One region of the Mesorhizobium sp. M0698 genome, then DNA from elsewhere that is predicted to be linked to it. Evidence: riboswitches for the same ligand, from Rfam matches in the RefSeq annotation. Region 1 holds a riboswitch; each other region holds the start of a gene.
The links. Region 1 has a riboswitch for cobalamin ahead of NKI16_RS02460 (CbtB domain-containing protein). Riboswitches for the same ligand answer to the same signal wherever they lie in the genome.
Positions count from the first base shown of each region.

Region 2: it holds a riboswitch for cobalamin, as region 1 does, so the genes downstream of both, metE (5-methyltetrahydropteroyltriglutamate--homocysteine S-methyltransferase) here and NKI16_RS02460 (CbtB domain-containing protein) in region 1, are expected to answer to the same signal.
Region 3: it holds a riboswitch for cobalamin, as region 1 does, so the genes downstream of both, NKI16_RS27355 (ABC transporter ATP-binding protein) here and NKI16_RS02460 (CbtB domain-containing protein) in region 1, are expected to answer to the same signal.

Region 1 covers NZ_JAMYPQ010000001.1:481,750-486,810, forward strand. Annotated here, with positions in the region: gene NKI16_RS02450 (heparan-alpha-glucosaminide N-acetyltransferase) at 1-580, opposite strand, end outside; gene NKI16_RS02455 (aromatic ring-hydroxylating oxygenase subunit alpha) at 799-1,992, opposite strand; cobalamin riboswitch at 2,134-2,330, shown strand; gene NKI16_RS02460 (CbtB domain-containing protein) at 2,366-2,545, shown strand; gene NKI16_RS02465 (CbtA family protein) at 2,561-3,343, shown strand; gene cobU (bifunctional adenosylcobinamide kinase/adenosylcobinamide-phosphate guanylyltransferase) at 3,336-3,857, shown strand; gene cobO (cob(I)yrinic acid a,c-diamide adenosyltransferase) at 3,859-4,476, shown strand; gene NKI16_RS02480 (hypothetical protein) at 4,951-5,061, shown strand, end outside.
Region 2 covers NZ_JAMYPQ010000031.1:12,467-17,527, reverse strand. Annotated here, with positions in the region: gene NKI16_RS31205 (transposase) at 1-221, opposite strand, end outside; gene NKI16_RS31200 (MFS transporter) at 511-762, shown strand; gene NKI16_RS31195 (helix-turn-helix transcriptional regulator) at 825-1,658, shown strand; gene NKI16_RS31190 (hypothetical protein) at 1,976-2,230, opposite strand; cobalamin riboswitch at 2,786-2,986, shown strand; gene metE (5-methyltetrahydropteroyltriglutamate--homocysteine S-methyltransferase) at 3,082-5,061, shown strand, end outside.
Region 3 covers NZ_JAMYPQ010000019.1:2,910-7,970, forward strand. Annotated here, with positions in the region: gene NKI16_RS27340 (FAD-binding oxidoreductase) at 1-924, opposite strand, end outside; gene NKI16_RS27345 (LysR substrate-binding domain-containing protein) at 1,065-1,973, shown strand; cobalamin riboswitch at 2,306-2,509, shown strand; gene NKI16_RS27355 (ABC transporter ATP-binding protein) at 2,677-3,420, shown strand; gene NKI16_RS27360 (ABC transporter substrate-binding protein) at 3,417-4,364, shown strand; gene NKI16_RS27365 (FecCD family ABC transporter permease) at 4,394-5,061, shown strand, end outside.

The DNA of each region.
Region 1 (5,061 bases):
CAAGTACGGCGCCGAACCAGGGCAGCAGTGGAACGTAGTCGTTGGAGCGCGGGTTGGTCGCCGACAGGCCGACCCACCACAAAGCCGGATGATCGAAAAGCTCAGATCGCAGGTAGAAAGGCGCGGCAATAGCGAGGGCCGCCACGGCAAGCGTCAGCAGCGCCGGGAGGCGCAGGAACGCCAGGCCGAGCAGGCTGGCGAGCGCGATCTCGTGCAATATGCCGAAGAAGATGAAGCCATCGGGCGTGGCGATGCGGGTGACCAGCGATATTGCGAGCGCTGCCCCGGCAACCATGGCGAAGCGCTTCCAGAAGCCGGTCCAGCGGATTTTCTTGCCATGGGCGAGATAGAGGCTGATGCCGACCAGGAACAGGAAGCTCGAGGCGATGCAGCGCGCGTAGATTTTCCACCAGCCGAAGGCGGTGAGGCCGGGATCGGTGTAGCCGAAGAATTCGAGGTCCCAGGTGAAATGATAGCTCGCCATGGCAAGCAAAGCGATGCCGCGTGCAATGTCGATAGCGGCGATGCGCTTCGACTTCGGTTGATCCTGAACGGCTGCGCTCGGCGTGTCGATGCTCATGGTCTCGCTGTCTTGGTTCAGCCCCGGCAAGACGACTATCACGGTTGCCACCGTCAAAAGAAGCAGGGCCTTGCGTCGCGTTGGTACCGGTCGGCATCAGAGCTGCTTTAGGCCAGAGCCGGAAAGCCTTTGGCCGGCGTGCAGGCGTTCTTCGGCCTGGGCGCGGTTTTCGCAACGCTCGGGCTGCTGGCGGCGGCCTGCGGCTTCGTCACCTGGCGCTATCTGCCCAAATCGCTTTGATGTTCGAGCGCCGCATGGCGCTCGCGCACCCAGTTGTGGAAGCGGTGCAAGTCGTATTCCTCGGGCATCAGTACGCCGGCCTTGTGGCGCATCGAGCGCAGGCCCATCTGGTTGACCTCGCAGATATCAGCATCCTCCTCCAGCACCTGGGTACCGAAGGCGACGATGTTGTCGATATCCGCGGCCGGTTCGGCGAGCGCTTCGGGCGAAAAAAGCCATTCGGCGGTAAGTTCGGTCTGCTCCGGGCCAAGCGGCACCAGCCGCACGGTCCTGACATAGTCGACATGGCCGACGACGAACATCGACGGCATGCTGGTGGCATAGGTCTGCCCGGCGGCACGCTCGCCCGGCGTCAGGCCGGAAAAGACCGAGCCGTGGACGCGCCCGTCGCGCGACCAAGTTTCGGCCCCGGCCCGCAAGCCGCCGGCAAATTCCGGCGCGTCATTGTCGGCGTGGCGCGCCCATTCGGGGTCGTCGTGCCGGCCCATCAGGCCGCGGCCATAGATCGGCACCAGCCGCGACAGGTCCTTGTGGACGCCGGGGCAGTGCAGGCACTCGTTGAAATTTTCCCAAAATACCTTCCAGTTGCAGTTTATCACCTTGCGCAGCACATGGCCGCTCAGCAGCGTTTCCAACGGCCAGTTGGCGAGGTTGCCGGATGCCGGATCGAAGGATGTTTCAGCCGAGCCGGCAGCGTCTTCCGCCAGATTGACGAAGACGAAACCGCGCCACACCGAAAGCGCGACCCGGTAGAGCGGATGATCGGCCTTGTCGAAGCCGTCCGGCAGCGATTTCGACGGCACGCGCACCAGATCGCCGTGCAGCGAATAGGACCAGGCATGGTATGGGCAGGTGATGAGCCGCGCCTTCAGCCGTCCTTCGCTCTGCTGGCAAAGCTGCGAGCCGCGATGCCGGCAGGTGTTGTGGAAGGCGCGCAACTCGCCGGTCTCGTCGCGCAGCACGACGACCTCCTGCGTGCCTATGCGGAACGTCCTGAAAGCCAGCGGCTGGGCAAGGTCGGCCTCGCGGCAGACGAGCAGCCAGTTGCGATACCAGATGGCCTCGAGATCGCGCTGATAGGCCGCGATGTCCCAATAGGCTGATGACGGCAGCGTCGGCTCGGCCCGCGTCAGGCCGTTGTAGGGACCGCGCTCATTCGGGCTGGGTTGCATGCCGGCTTCCTCCCCATCCGCCAGCCGACACCCGGCTGCGAAAATTGTCAATCGCGGCGCCGGCCGACCGGGCTTGGCGAGGCGGCGCATTCGCCACACGATCCGGCGGAATTTGGTTTGCCGGGCGCGGCGATTCTGCCTATAGTCACTGATGTCGTCGGTTCCGTTTGGAACCAAGAGGGAATGCGGTGAGGGCAAGTTGTTTGCCCAATGCCGTGGCTGCCCCCGCAACTGTGTGCGGTAGTCCTCTCCATATGCCACTGAAGGTTCGCCTTCGGGAAGGTGGGGAAGGGCGCTGATCCGCGAGCCAGGAGACCTGCCGGCGACAGGAAACTGACTTCTATGCCCTCGGGTGGAGGGCGAAAGGAAAGACATGAATACCGCTTCCGTTTCGCTCGGCGCTTCCGCCTCCTCGCAGTCGCGTCTCATGCAGCTGGCGCTTGCTGCATTCCTCGGCATTTTCGTCATGGGCTTTGTCGGCTTCTCGCATATCGATGCGGTCCACAATGCCGCGCACGACTATCGCCATTCGATGGGCTTTCCCTGCCACTAACAAGGGGCTGACATCATGACACTGTTTCGCAACGTCGTGTTCATCGCGGCGATCGCAGGGCTTGTGGCCGGCGTGGCTCTCGCCTGCATGCAAGCCTATGCCACGGTGCCGCTCATCCTGAAGGCGGAAGTCTATGAACAGGCCGGCGGCGGCCATGACCATGCCGCGGCACCTGCGACACCGGCCGAAAACGCCGCGGGCACGACGGCTATGAGCAGCGCCGCGCCGGCAGCGGCTGAAGCGATGGCTCCGGCGGAAGACGAAGGCTGGGCGCCGGCCGACGGTTTCGAACGCTTCGGCTTCAGCGTCGTTGCCAATATCGTCACCGGCATCGGCTTTGCGCTGGTCCTGGTTGCGGTTTCGGAATTCGCCGGCGGCATCGGCAATTGGCGCCAGGGCCTGTTCTGGGGGCTTGCCGGCTTTGCCGTGTTCACGCTGGCGCCGGGCCTCGGCCTGCCGCCGGAACTGCCGGCGATGCCGGCGGCCGACCTTGTCCAACGCCAGATATGGTGGTGGGCAACAGTGGTGGCGACAGCGGCCGGTCTCGGCCTTATCGTCTTCCGCAGATCGCTGCCGCTGGTGGCTCTTGCCGTGGCGTTGATCGTTGCGCCGCATATCGTCGGCGCGCCGCAGCCCGATAGCTTCGAGACGGCGATCCCGGAAGGCCTGCACCACCAGTTCGTGGTGGCGGTGACGCTGACCAATCTGGTGTTCTGGCTGGTGCTCGGCGCGGTCGTCGGCGTGGTGCGCGGACGCTTCACGGGCACGGCGACCAGCCTGCGCGACAGCTTTGCCTGACCGCGCTGCCGGGGCACTGACCCTGGTCATCGGCGGTGCGCGCTCCGGCAAGAGCGCGCATGCCGAGAGCCTGGTGACGGTCGGCCCGCCGCCTTGGAGCTATATCGCCACGGCGCAAGCCTATGACGACGAGATGCGCCAGCGCATCGCGCTGCACCGCTCGCGCCGCGGCGCCGGCTGGACGACCATCGATGCGCCGCTCGACCTTGCCGGCGCGATCGGAGCGCTGCCTGACGGCCAGCCGGTGCTGATCGACTGCCTGACGCTGTGGCTGACCAACCATATGCTGGCCGACCATGATGTCGAGGCCGAATGCCGGAGGCTGGCCGATGTGCTGTCGCGGCCGCGTGGGCCGTGGTTCGTGGTGTCCAACGAGGTCGGCCAGGGCATCGTGCCGGACAATGCGCTGGCAAGACGGTTTCGCGACGCCGCCGGCCGGCTGAACCAGGACGTCGCGGCTGTTGCCGGCACCGTGCTTTTGATGGTGGCGGGGCTGCCGCTCAAGGTGAAATGACATGGCTGATACTATCGATCCCAAGGACGAGGAACGCCACCGCGCCAAGATGGCCAAGCGCAAGGCGGTGCAGGACGCCGAGGTCGCGGCCAAGACGGTCGAGAAGGGGCTGCTGATCGTCAACACCGGACCGGGCAAGGGCAAGACCACGGCCGCCTTTGGGCTGGCGCTCAGGATGCTCGGCTATGGCAAGCGCGTCGGCGTCGTTCAGTTCATCAAGGGCAAATGGCACACCGGCGAGAAAGACGCCTTTGCCGCCTTCGGCGACCGTGTCGTCTGGCACGCCATGGGCGAGGGCTTTACCTGGGAGACACAGGATCTGAAGCGCGACATCGCGGCGGCCGAGGCTGCCTGGGCGAAAGCGCTGGAGCTGATGGCCGAGCCGTCGATCAGCCTCGTGGTGCTCGACGAGCTGAACATCGCGCTGCGCTACGACTACCTCGATCTCGAAAAGGTGGTCGCGGCGCTGAAGGCGCGTCGCGAAGGCCTGCATGTCGTCGTCACCGGCCGCAACGCCAAACCGGCACTGGTCGAGGCGGCCGATCTGGTCACCGAGATGGGCGTGACCAAGCACCACTTCTCCGCCGGCGTGAAGGCGCAGCAGGGGATCGAGTTCTGAGGGGGTTGCTGGGGAGGCAGAGGCGCGGTGTCTCGACCTCTCAAGATTTGGGTTCCTCGCCCGCCGCGAAGCGGGGGAGAGGTGGTCGCGAAGCGGCCGGAGAGGGGCTTTCGTAGAGCGCGGTTCCCCTCTCCGTCTCGGCTTCGCCGAGCCACCTCTCCCCACTTTCGTGGGGCGAGGAACCCAAGCTGGAACTAAGCTGCGAACCTTCAAGGCTGAAGGCGCCCTATTTTGTTCTTGCTTTGTGCCGGCAGCTATGCTACTAATTTCGGTATGGTGCTAATTGGCTCCAACGACCCGCCGCATGGTGGGTTTTTGTTTCGCCTGGGATCGGGCGAAGATCACAACAGAATTACGACCGTCGAGATTACCCCAAACAGTGCGATCAGCAGAAAGTCGGCGATCCGGTAGAGTTTCAGTGCCGCCGGATGTCAGGGATAGAGTTCTGGTCGCTTGCGAAGCTGGAGATTGTTCGTGGACCAGGCGGTAATCGTCTATCTTATTCTCAATGATGGTCAGTTTGGTGCCGCTGACGAACGCGAATCCATTTATGCGCTCGAGAATCGGCTAGAGAAAGCTATCGAG
Region 2 (5,061 bases), on a different contig from region 1:
GGATTGGCCATGAAATGCTCCACTCGCGGTTTGTGCAAAGGTTCAGCATCAAGGGCCACTACAGTAGAGTCAACAAGCTGACGATTTAACGGCTCGACTTCCTTTGTTGTCTCGGCCATCGCCGCGGCGATGTCGAAATTGCCCCAGATGGAACGTGCGGATTTTTGATAATTGCGCTTTTGTTTGATTTCCACGGTGAATGGTCGCGTCTGCCGCCTCATAGTTCCTTCCTGAATAGGAGAATGAAGTCGCCGCTCGAATTTTTTGGCGCTTCCTGCTTAGCGCGGAGCATTATCGTATAGCCGCTCAACGGGCAAGTGATGCCGGTCTTCGATGGCTGACCATCTGGGGAGATTTGAGCGGCTTCGCACGTCCTGCGCATGCCTGTAAGGCCGCCAAGTTTTCTGGGTTAGCAGGCGCGCACTGTGGCAGCTTGGCTTGTACGGCGAGGCCATGGTTGAGTGAGGCGAAACAAATCCAGCCCCGCGGTCAATCCCGAGGCTTCCCACAATGGCGAAGAGAACATCTTCACTCGTTCCTTTTGAGCACAAGACCTTCCGTTCGCTATGGTCGGCTGCACTCATTTCGAACCTTGGCACCCTAGTGGAAGGTGCGGCGGCAGCTTGGCTGATGACGAGCATCGCAGCAGTAATTTTTGATCGCCCATTCGTGCTGTGTACCAGCCCTGTGTCTTGCGCAAGTGGTCACGAACGGCTGCCGGAGCCTCGAAGACGCCCTAAAAACACATGCTGCGATTTTTGAACACGCTTGACGTGTTAGATTAATTCATCCACGATGCGTGTGTTGAACACGCGAGGTGAGTTATGAACATGAAAGAGCTTAGGGTTCGACTGGGCATGACTCAAAAAGATTTGGCAGAGCAGATGGCAACAACGCAACAGACTGTGGCCCGTTGGGAAACAGGCAAAACGCAGTTGAACGTCGAGCAGATCAAGGACCTTTGTCTCACGTTGAAATGCACGGTCGAGGAGCTGCTGGGCTGGAAGATTGATGTCGAGGAGTGGCGCACGAGCCCGTTTGCAATTGCCGATGCCGAAACGCGATACGGCACGCTCAGAATCAAGACGACTGTTGGCAGCCGCCAATATCCTATCGATGAAAAGGCGCGTGAATCGATTTTACGTCAGTTGAAGGAACTTCATAATCTGCGCAGAAATAACACAAGCAGGCCATGGCTGTATTGTTGGAGCCTTGACAACAAAATACTCTTGATAAATCCGCAATATGTCCGCACCATTGAGCTTATCGGTGACGATGTAGAGGAGATGCCAGAGTATTATCATCCAGAAATCTATCGGGCTTTGGATGACTGGGATAAGGGTGAGGTTTCAGGAAAGCTGAAGAAAGAATGCGATGCCATCATCGCAGAGATGGGTGATCAGGAAGCCGTGCGCATGGCCTCCTATGTTCGCGTCACATATGACGACGGAGAAGATGAGTGGAACTTCTTGGATGAAGAAACCGCTACGACTTTCTTCGGATTGGAAGCTGCGACCTTTGACGTTCCCCAGTGTAGTTTCGCCGAAGTGGAGGAGGAAGGTTACTACCGAGCGCGATACGCCAACCTTGATCGCGTCGCGGTGATGGAGGTTCCAAGCGACCGTTATCACAGATTGACCGCGCCCGAGGAAGCTTAGAACCATCCACGAAGGGCGCATGTTACATCTCGACCTTGCGTGGTGCGTTTTCAGTACGAGATGACGTTAAGCGTAGGTAGTGGCAGGTAAGAGTGCTCGACCAGAAGCTCAACTGCCTCCTCAATATCGCTGCCGATGTGCCGCAGGACACGTCCACGGGAGCGTGGATAGGCGTGAAGTTCCTGCACTCCACGGTCCGCTCTCCCATCGCCGGTGTGTGCCCGACGCCATCTTGTGGACGAGCTTGGCCGCCTGCACCCGGTTGTATTCCGGCTTGCGGTCCGCCTGGGCGGTCCGCCGCGATGGCTATCTCCATGTCAATCGGCGCCGAACTTTGACTGCCCGCTGCTTTTGATGAATTTGGCGAGGTCCCGCGCATAATCACTCTTGGTCTTCTCCTTGAGGCCCTGTGTCGCGAACTTGTGGTCCAGCAGGGCAAACAGGTCCAAGTCCCCTTCCGCCTGTGGCGCTGGCTTGCCCTCACCGCCCTCGGCTTCCCAATTGGGGACCGCTTCTGCGCGCTGCACCGTGGCGATTGTCCGCCCAAGACGCATCACAAGATCGAACGCCAAACCGTGCGCGTGCACGACGATTTGCCGCTCAGGCCTCATTTGGACAGGACTTGAGCTAGCCCGGTGGTTTGAGCCGGGTTACCTTGAGCCGGTGGGCTGCGAACAAGCAGTTCGAGACATTGGCCTCGATCACTTCGCAACACGCCGCTGCGCCTGGCCTCGGTGTGCTCCCCCCGAAATCGTTGTGTCATATCACCGAGGGCATCACGGCCAACAGCTTCCACATGGGCAACAGCCTCGCCATTGAGCCGAATATGGTCGCGAGCAGATCACCAACGAAGCGGTCGGAACCTCGGAGCCGAAGTTCGACGCCGAGGTGGTTCGCGTGATGCGCTAAGCAGCACCACGGCGCTTGCCGGTATGTTTGCTGCCGGCAGCCGACGAACTCCTATCCTCCTGGACAAGGGCGCCGTGCGTCATTGCTTTGATTTACCGGCCGCTCAAGGCTTCCACAGTTTTCGCTTTCGAGGCGACCTTTGGAACATGCCAACGGAAATTTAACATAACGACATAAACATTTCTTTATGCGGCGTTGACAATGAAGCGAACTGCTGTAATTGTCTCCCGCGTCGTGGTTCTCCGTACGGCGCTGCCGCAGCGGAGCTAAGAGGGAAGCCGGTGCGATGCCGGCGCTGCCCCCGCAACTGTTAGCGGCGAGCCAACCCCACTCATGTCACTGAGGCGAATAGCCTTGGGAAGACGGGTAGAGGCTATGACCCCGCGAGCCAGGAGACCTGCCACGGCGAATTACGTCCACGGGCGGGGTGTCTCGGTGGCCGCTGCAGCCTGGCGTTCGTGCCGGCCTGCTAGCGCCTTCCTTGTCACCGACGCCCCAACCATCGGGGTCTGGCATGACTATCTCTCAGCAAATTCCTGTAGCAACGCTCGGCGTGCCCCGCTTCGGTCGTCGGCGAGAACTGAAATTCGCGCTTGAAAGCTACTGGTCCGGAAAATCGTCCGCTGCCGACCTTCTCACGACGGCGAAGGCGCTCCGTGCCGCTAGCTGGGAGGAGCAACGCGATCGCGGCGTGTCGAAAATCCCGTCGAACGACTTCTCGCTTTACGACCATGTGCTCGACACCGCAGCCATGGTCGGCGCCCTTCCGTCCCGTTACGGCTGGAATGGCGGCGAGGTCCCACTCGACATCTACTTCGCTATGGCGCGCGGCAACCAAGGTCAGACGGAGGATTGTGGGCACGGTGGTCACCAGCATGCGGCTCATCGGACTGGCGTAACCGCGATGGAAATGACCAAGTGGTTTGACACCAACTATCACTACATTGTGCCGGAACTCAACGATGATCAGACGTTCGCCCTCTCGTCGACGAAACCGGTCGATTACTTCATCGAGGCTAAAGCTCTCGGCGTTCACACACGCCCAGTCATCCTTGGACCGATCACCTTCCTCAAGCTGGCGAAATCGCCTGCCGAAGGATTCGATCCCATCGCGCTCCTACCACGGCTTCTGCCCGTCTACGAGCAACTCCTGCGGAGCTTGAAGCTGTCGGGTGCCGATTGGGTGCAGATCGATGAGCCAGCGCTTGTCCTCGATCTGAACCCGAACGAACGAGCTGCGTTCGAATTCGCCTATGGCCAGCTGTCAAAAGCCGCGCCCGAGTTGAAGATCATGCTGGCTGCCTATTTCGGGCCGCTGGGAGACAATCTCGAAACCGCGGTTTCTCTGCCCCTGGCCGGGCTGCATATTGATCTCGTGCGCGCTCCCGAGCAGCTGGAAACGGTGGGTCGGCTCGCACCGAAGGATCTGGTGCTCTCGCTTGGCTTGATCGATGGCCGCAACGTCTGGCGTGCGAACCTGCCCGCCATTCTCGACCGCATCAAACCGATCGTCGCCGGCTGGCCCTTGGACCGCGTCGAGATCGCGCCTTCTTGCTCGATGCTGCATGTGCCGATCGACCTCCGCATGGAGACGGAACTCGACGCGGACATCAGGTCGTGGCTCGCCTTCGCGGCCCAGAAGACCGACGAGTTGGTGTTGCTTGCCCGGGCCCTGTCCCAAGGCAGGGATGCGGTGGCAGGCGCGTTGAAAGCGTCTGCCGAGGCTGCCGCCACTCGCGTGACATCCACGAAGATCCATGACCCGCTGGTTGAGGGGCGGATCGCCAGCATTGACGACAGCATGAAGCGACGAGAGAGCGCTTTTGCCGAGCGCTCCAGAGTCCAGGCCGGCACGCTCGGGCTGCCGCCGTTCCCGACGACGACCATCGGGTCCTTCCCGCAGACGCCGCAGGTACGCAGGGCGCGGGCCGCTCATGCGAAGGGCCAGCTGAGCTATGTCGACTACGAGACCTTCCTGAAGAAGGAGATCGAGGCTGCAATTCGCTGGCAGGAAGAGATCGGGCTGGACGTGCTGGTGCACGGTGAGTTCGAACGAAACGACATGGTACAGCATTTCGGCGAGCAGCTGTCCGGCTTCGCCTTCACCCAGCATGCCTGGGTGCAGAGCTATGGGTCGCGTTACGTGCGCCCCCCCATCATCTTCGGCGACGTATCGAGGCCCAAGCCGATGACGCTGCGCTGGTGGCAATTCGCCCAGTCGCTTACGGAAAACCCTGTGAAGGGAATGCTCACAGGCCCGGTGACCATTCTCAACTGGTCTTTTGTTCGCGACGACGTACCCCGCTCCGAAGCATGCCGCCAGATCGCGCTCGCCATCCGCGACGAGGTGACGGATCTCGAATGGTCCGGCGCAAGGATGATCCAGATCGATGAGGCCGCGTTTCGCGAAGGATTGCCACTGCGCCAGTCTGACTGGAAAGACTATCTCGACTGGGCTGTCGAATGCTTCCGGATCGCTTCAACGGGTGTAAAG
Region 3 (5,061 bases), on a different contig from region 1:
GACTTGAAGATAGGGGACAGGAGCAATCCGGCGCTCAACTGGCGTGCCATACTCTCTCAGAGGTTGAATGATTTGCTGACCTTCGTCGAGTGGGCCGATGTAGCACGCCGATATGCTGAAGAAGCGTTCGCCCGAGGGCGCCGTCACAAGTGCTGCATCCAGGCTCAGCTCATCCGGGGCGCCGCTCGAGAACGCACGATAGAACCGCATCGCTTCGCGTGCCTCTTCGTAGCGGTATAGCATCGATCCCGCGATGAGGAGCGGACCCACGGGATGGAGCTTGTATTCGAAGGTGGTGACTATTCCGAAATTGCCGCCGCCGCCCCGAATGCCCCAGAACAAATCTGCATTTTCGGCCGCGTTTGCCGTGAGCAACCGGCCGTCCGCCGTCACGATTTCGACAGCGACAAGGTTGTCGCAGCTCAGTCCATGTTTGCGGCCAAGCTTGCCGAACCCGCCGCCGAGTGTCAGTCCGGCTATGCCGGTATCCGCGTTGACACCCATGGTCGTCGCAAGACCATGGACCTGTGTGGCTGCGTCGAACTCGCCCAGGTTCAGGCCGGCTTCTGCGCGCGCAACACGGCGGATCGGGTCGACTTCGATCCGCTTCATGCGTGACACATCGATCACCAAGCCGCCGTCGCATACCGAACTGCCGGCGACGTTATGACCACCGCCGCGGACGGCGACGAGGAAGCCTTGCGATCGGGCGAAGTTGACGGCCGTAACGACATCGCTGGATTCGGCGCAATAGAAGACAGCCGCCGGCCTCTTATCGACCATGCCATTCCAAACTCTGCGCGCCTGGTCATAGCCAGGGTCGTCCGGAAGGATCAGATCGCCGCTAATCGCCTGCCTGAGCCGGGCGATATCTGGCGCCTGCAACGTCGGCTCGGAACCGTCTATAAGCTTGAACGTGCTCATCGAGGGATACCCTTCGTGATCCAGCACGGTTGGACAGGCCGCTGTCGTTCACCGGATCACAATGATCTCATGCGGCGCCATTCGCTGCAAAATCGAATATCTCAGTCGCTGGATGAGCTAAATTCATCTAAACTGCCTGGATGAGAAAACTTCCGCCGCTCGGGTCGCTTCGCGCCTTCGAAGCCGCTGCCAGGCTGATGAGCTTCAGGAAGGCCGCGACGGAACTCGGAGTGACGCCAACGGCCATCAGCCACCAGATTCGATTGCTGGAGGAGGTCTGTGGGCAACTGCTGTTCCGGCGGCGCCCACGACCGCTCGTGCTCACAGGCGTGGGCGAACGGCTATTCCCGGTAATTTGCAGCGGCTTCGACGCTTTCGCTGCGGCAATAGCATCAGCCTCGGCCGGAGTTGGCCAACGCCCGTTGCGCGTGACGAGCCCAAATGCATTTGCCAGCCGATGGCTGGTTCCGCGCCTGTCGAAGTGGCGCGAACAGCATCCGAACATTCCACTGGAGATCATCGGGACAGACGCCGTTCTGGACCTGCGAGCCGGTGACGCCGACGTCGCGATCCGCTATGCGCGCAGGATGCCGCGGGATGTTCCCGCGCAGGAAATTTTTCGGGACGCATTCTTTCCGGTATGCAGCCCGGAGTTGTTCGCAGGAGGCGACCGACAGATCGAGCGCGCCGCCGATCTGCTGCAATACCCGCTCATCCATTTCAATTGGACGAACCGCGACCCGGAAGCGCCGACTTGGCAACGATGGCTGGCGATCGCACGCTCGATCGATCCCAGCATCCCCAATGCCAACCAGGCATGGGACCTAAGCTTCCGCGAAGAGCTGCACGCGATTGACGCGGTAGCGGCAGGCCAAGGTATCGCTATCTGCAGCGATGTGGTCGTCAGTGGCGAACTCGAGGCTGGCAGGCTAGTCAAGGCACATGATCTCTGTCTGCCAGGCTATGGCTTTTACCTTGCCTGCGTAGCCAATCACCCCCGACAAGCGCATATCGAAGCGTTTTCCGCCTGGATGAGATCGATAGTCTGAGCATCTGAACGCCGATCTTCTGCATGCTCGTCACAAGCGGTAGCAGCGCTTCCTGCGCTTCGGGGTCGCCTGCCGCGCCTCACACTTTGACCGGTATCCAAATTTCCAGCCTTGCCGCTACAGGGATCGAATTCCGGCGCATCGGCGACCTCGCGCCCAGATGCCGGCAGCCATTTGTCCCAAATCATGTTGGGGGTTGACAGAAGCAGACAACGTCCTCTAGGTACGTAATGTTATTACATTACGAGGTATGCATGACTCCTTCTGACAAGACCCTTGCTCCAGCGGCTGTCCGAACTCCGAAAATTTATTGCGCTGTGAGTGGCGGAAAATTAGGGTGGCTGAGTGATGGTCCCCGAGTCGAAAGGCAAGGGGTGAAAAGGGAACACGGTGAGGTCTTCGGATCGAGGCCGTGGCTGCCCCCGCAACTGTAAGCGGTTAGCAAGATCCGAAGTGCCACTGGCCGGCAAGGCTGGGAAGGCAGGATGGCGCAAAGACCCGCGAGCCAGGAGACCTGCCATCAGCATGAGTTGACCGGACGGGGTGTGCCGGGAGGAGACGTGGACATCGGTCTTGTCGGCCGGTCCGTCCAGCTTCCTTCCGTCGCCATTGAGAAAGTGACGGTAAGTTGGACGCCTCCCAGCCTCTTCTTAAAGCGCGCGAACTGAGTGCGACGGCAAATGGCCAGCGCCTGGTCAGTGCGGTGAGCCTTTCGCTAGCGGCGGGCGACCGCCTCGCCATCATCGGCCCTAACGGCGCCGGCAAGACGACGCTGCTGCGCATGCTCTGCGGTACGCTGCGGCCAAGCGCGGGAGACGTGAGATTCTCCGGACGCCGGCTGGAGAGATTTTCGGCCGCCGAGCGGGCGCTGCACATGGCGGTCGTCGGCCAGACCGATCAGCCCGACCCGCGGCTTGCCGTGATCGACTATGTCGAGCTTGGGCGCGTCCCCCATGCGGGCTTGCGACGAAGGAGCGAGCAACGCGACATCGTCATCGAAGCGCTTCGCAGAACCGGCCTGATGCCGCTGCTCGGCCGCACAATCGGCTCGCTATCCGGTGGCGAGCGGCAACGCGCCCAGCTGGCGCGCGCCATCGCCCAGGAGCCCAAAATCCTGTTCCTCGATGAACCGACCAATCATCTCGATCCGCGCGCCCGCAGCGACCTTCTCGAACTCGTATCGCAGTTTGGCATGACCGTGGTGGCGGTGCTTCATGATCTGTCGCTGGTCACGCCATTTGCCACCAGGGTCGCGGTGATGAACGAGGCCCGCCTGCAGGCACTCGCCGGTCCGCACGAGGCGCTGACCAAGCAATTGATCCGCGAGACTTTCGGCGTCGACATGCTTCGGCTGCGCCATCCCACCGAGGACCGCGAACTTACGATCTTCGACGTTCCTAACCGTGCCTCTTCCCATCCTGATCTGACCAAGGAGCAACATTCGTGAAACGCCTCGTATTGTCTTTTGCCTCCCTACTGCTTGCCCAGGCCGCCTTCGCTTTTCCCGTGACCGTTGACAGCTGCGGCACGCCGCTGACGTTCGAAGCCGCGCCGAAGCGCGCCGTTATCCAAGATCTGAACATGGCGGAGATGGCCTTCGCGCTGGGGCTGCAACCGTCGATCGTCGGCCTGACGGGCATCACCGGATGGTACAAGGTCGGTCCGGAATTCAAGGCTGAGCAGGGCGCGATCCCGGAACTCGCGCCGAAATACCCGACGCTCGAAAACCTCGTCGCCGTCGAGCCCGATTTCTTCTTCGCCGGCTGGTATTACGGCATGAAACCAGGTGGCGAGGTGACGCCCGATACGCTGGCGCCGTACGGCATCAAGACGCTTGTGCTGACGGAAAGCTGCGTCCATCTCGACAAGAACCGCCCCGCGGCCTCGATGGACCTGCTCTATGGTGATGTCGAAAAGCTGGGCAAGATTTTTGGCAAGGAGGCCCAGGCGGGAAAGCTTGTGTCGGACTGGAAGGCACAACTTGCCGATATCACGGCAAAGATCGGCGACCGCAAGGGAACGCGCGTGTTTCTTTACGACTCCGGCGAAGACAAACCTTTCACATCAGGCAAGTTCGCGATCCCCAGCGCCATGATCGCTGCTGCCGGCGGCGACAACATCATGGCCGACATGGCGACGAGTTGGGGCAATACGGATTGGGAGACGGTGGCGGCCCGCAATCCGCAATTCCTTATCCTGCTCGACTACCAGGACGGCGGCGGCTACAGGAAACTGCTCGATTTCCTCAAAGCCCATCCGGCGATGAAGGAGACTGATGCGGTCAAAAATGAACGCTTCGTCGCGCTGCGCTATGCCGAACTGACACCTGGGCCTGCCAACATCGAGGCGATCGGCAAGATCGCCAGGGCGATGCACCCGGAAGCTTTCTGAGCTTGCGCCAGAGAGCGTTCGAATTGGCCATGACAGCAGGAGCAGCAGCAATTGCCGCTCTTGCTTTGTTGTCGATTGCCTATGGATCGACGGTCATCGCGCTGAGCGACGTGATTGCTGCGCTCGGACATGCGGCCGGGCTGGACGGAGATATCGTGTCCGGTCCGGCCGGCAAGATCCCGATTGCCAAGATCGTTGTCGATCTCAGGCTGCCGCGCACGATTATGGCCATCTGTGTCGGCGCCGGGCTGGGCGTCATCGGCGCGCTGCTGCAGACGGTAACGCGCAACGACCTCGCCGATCCGTTCCTGTTCGGCCTGTCGTCCGGAGCGGCGGCCGGCGCGGTTTCCGTCATCACCATTTTTGGCGACCATTTCGGCATCTGGACGTTGCCGGTCGCGGCCTTCACGGGCGGCGTATTAGCCGCCGGCATCGTGCTGTTGCTGGTTTCGCGGGTGAGGGGGCAAGGCCCCGAACGGCTGATCCTCGCCGGGCTTGCTGTCTCCTTCATGTTCACCGCCTTGACCAACTATCTCGTCTTTGCCGGAGACCAGCGCGCCGCTCACTCGGTGTTGTTCTGGACGATGGGCGGGCTCGGGCTCGCGCGTTGGGACAATGTCGGGCTGGCTGCTCTGGGCGCAGGCACCATCCTTGTCTATGGACTTTGGAACCATCGTCGGCTCGACGCTTTCCTGGC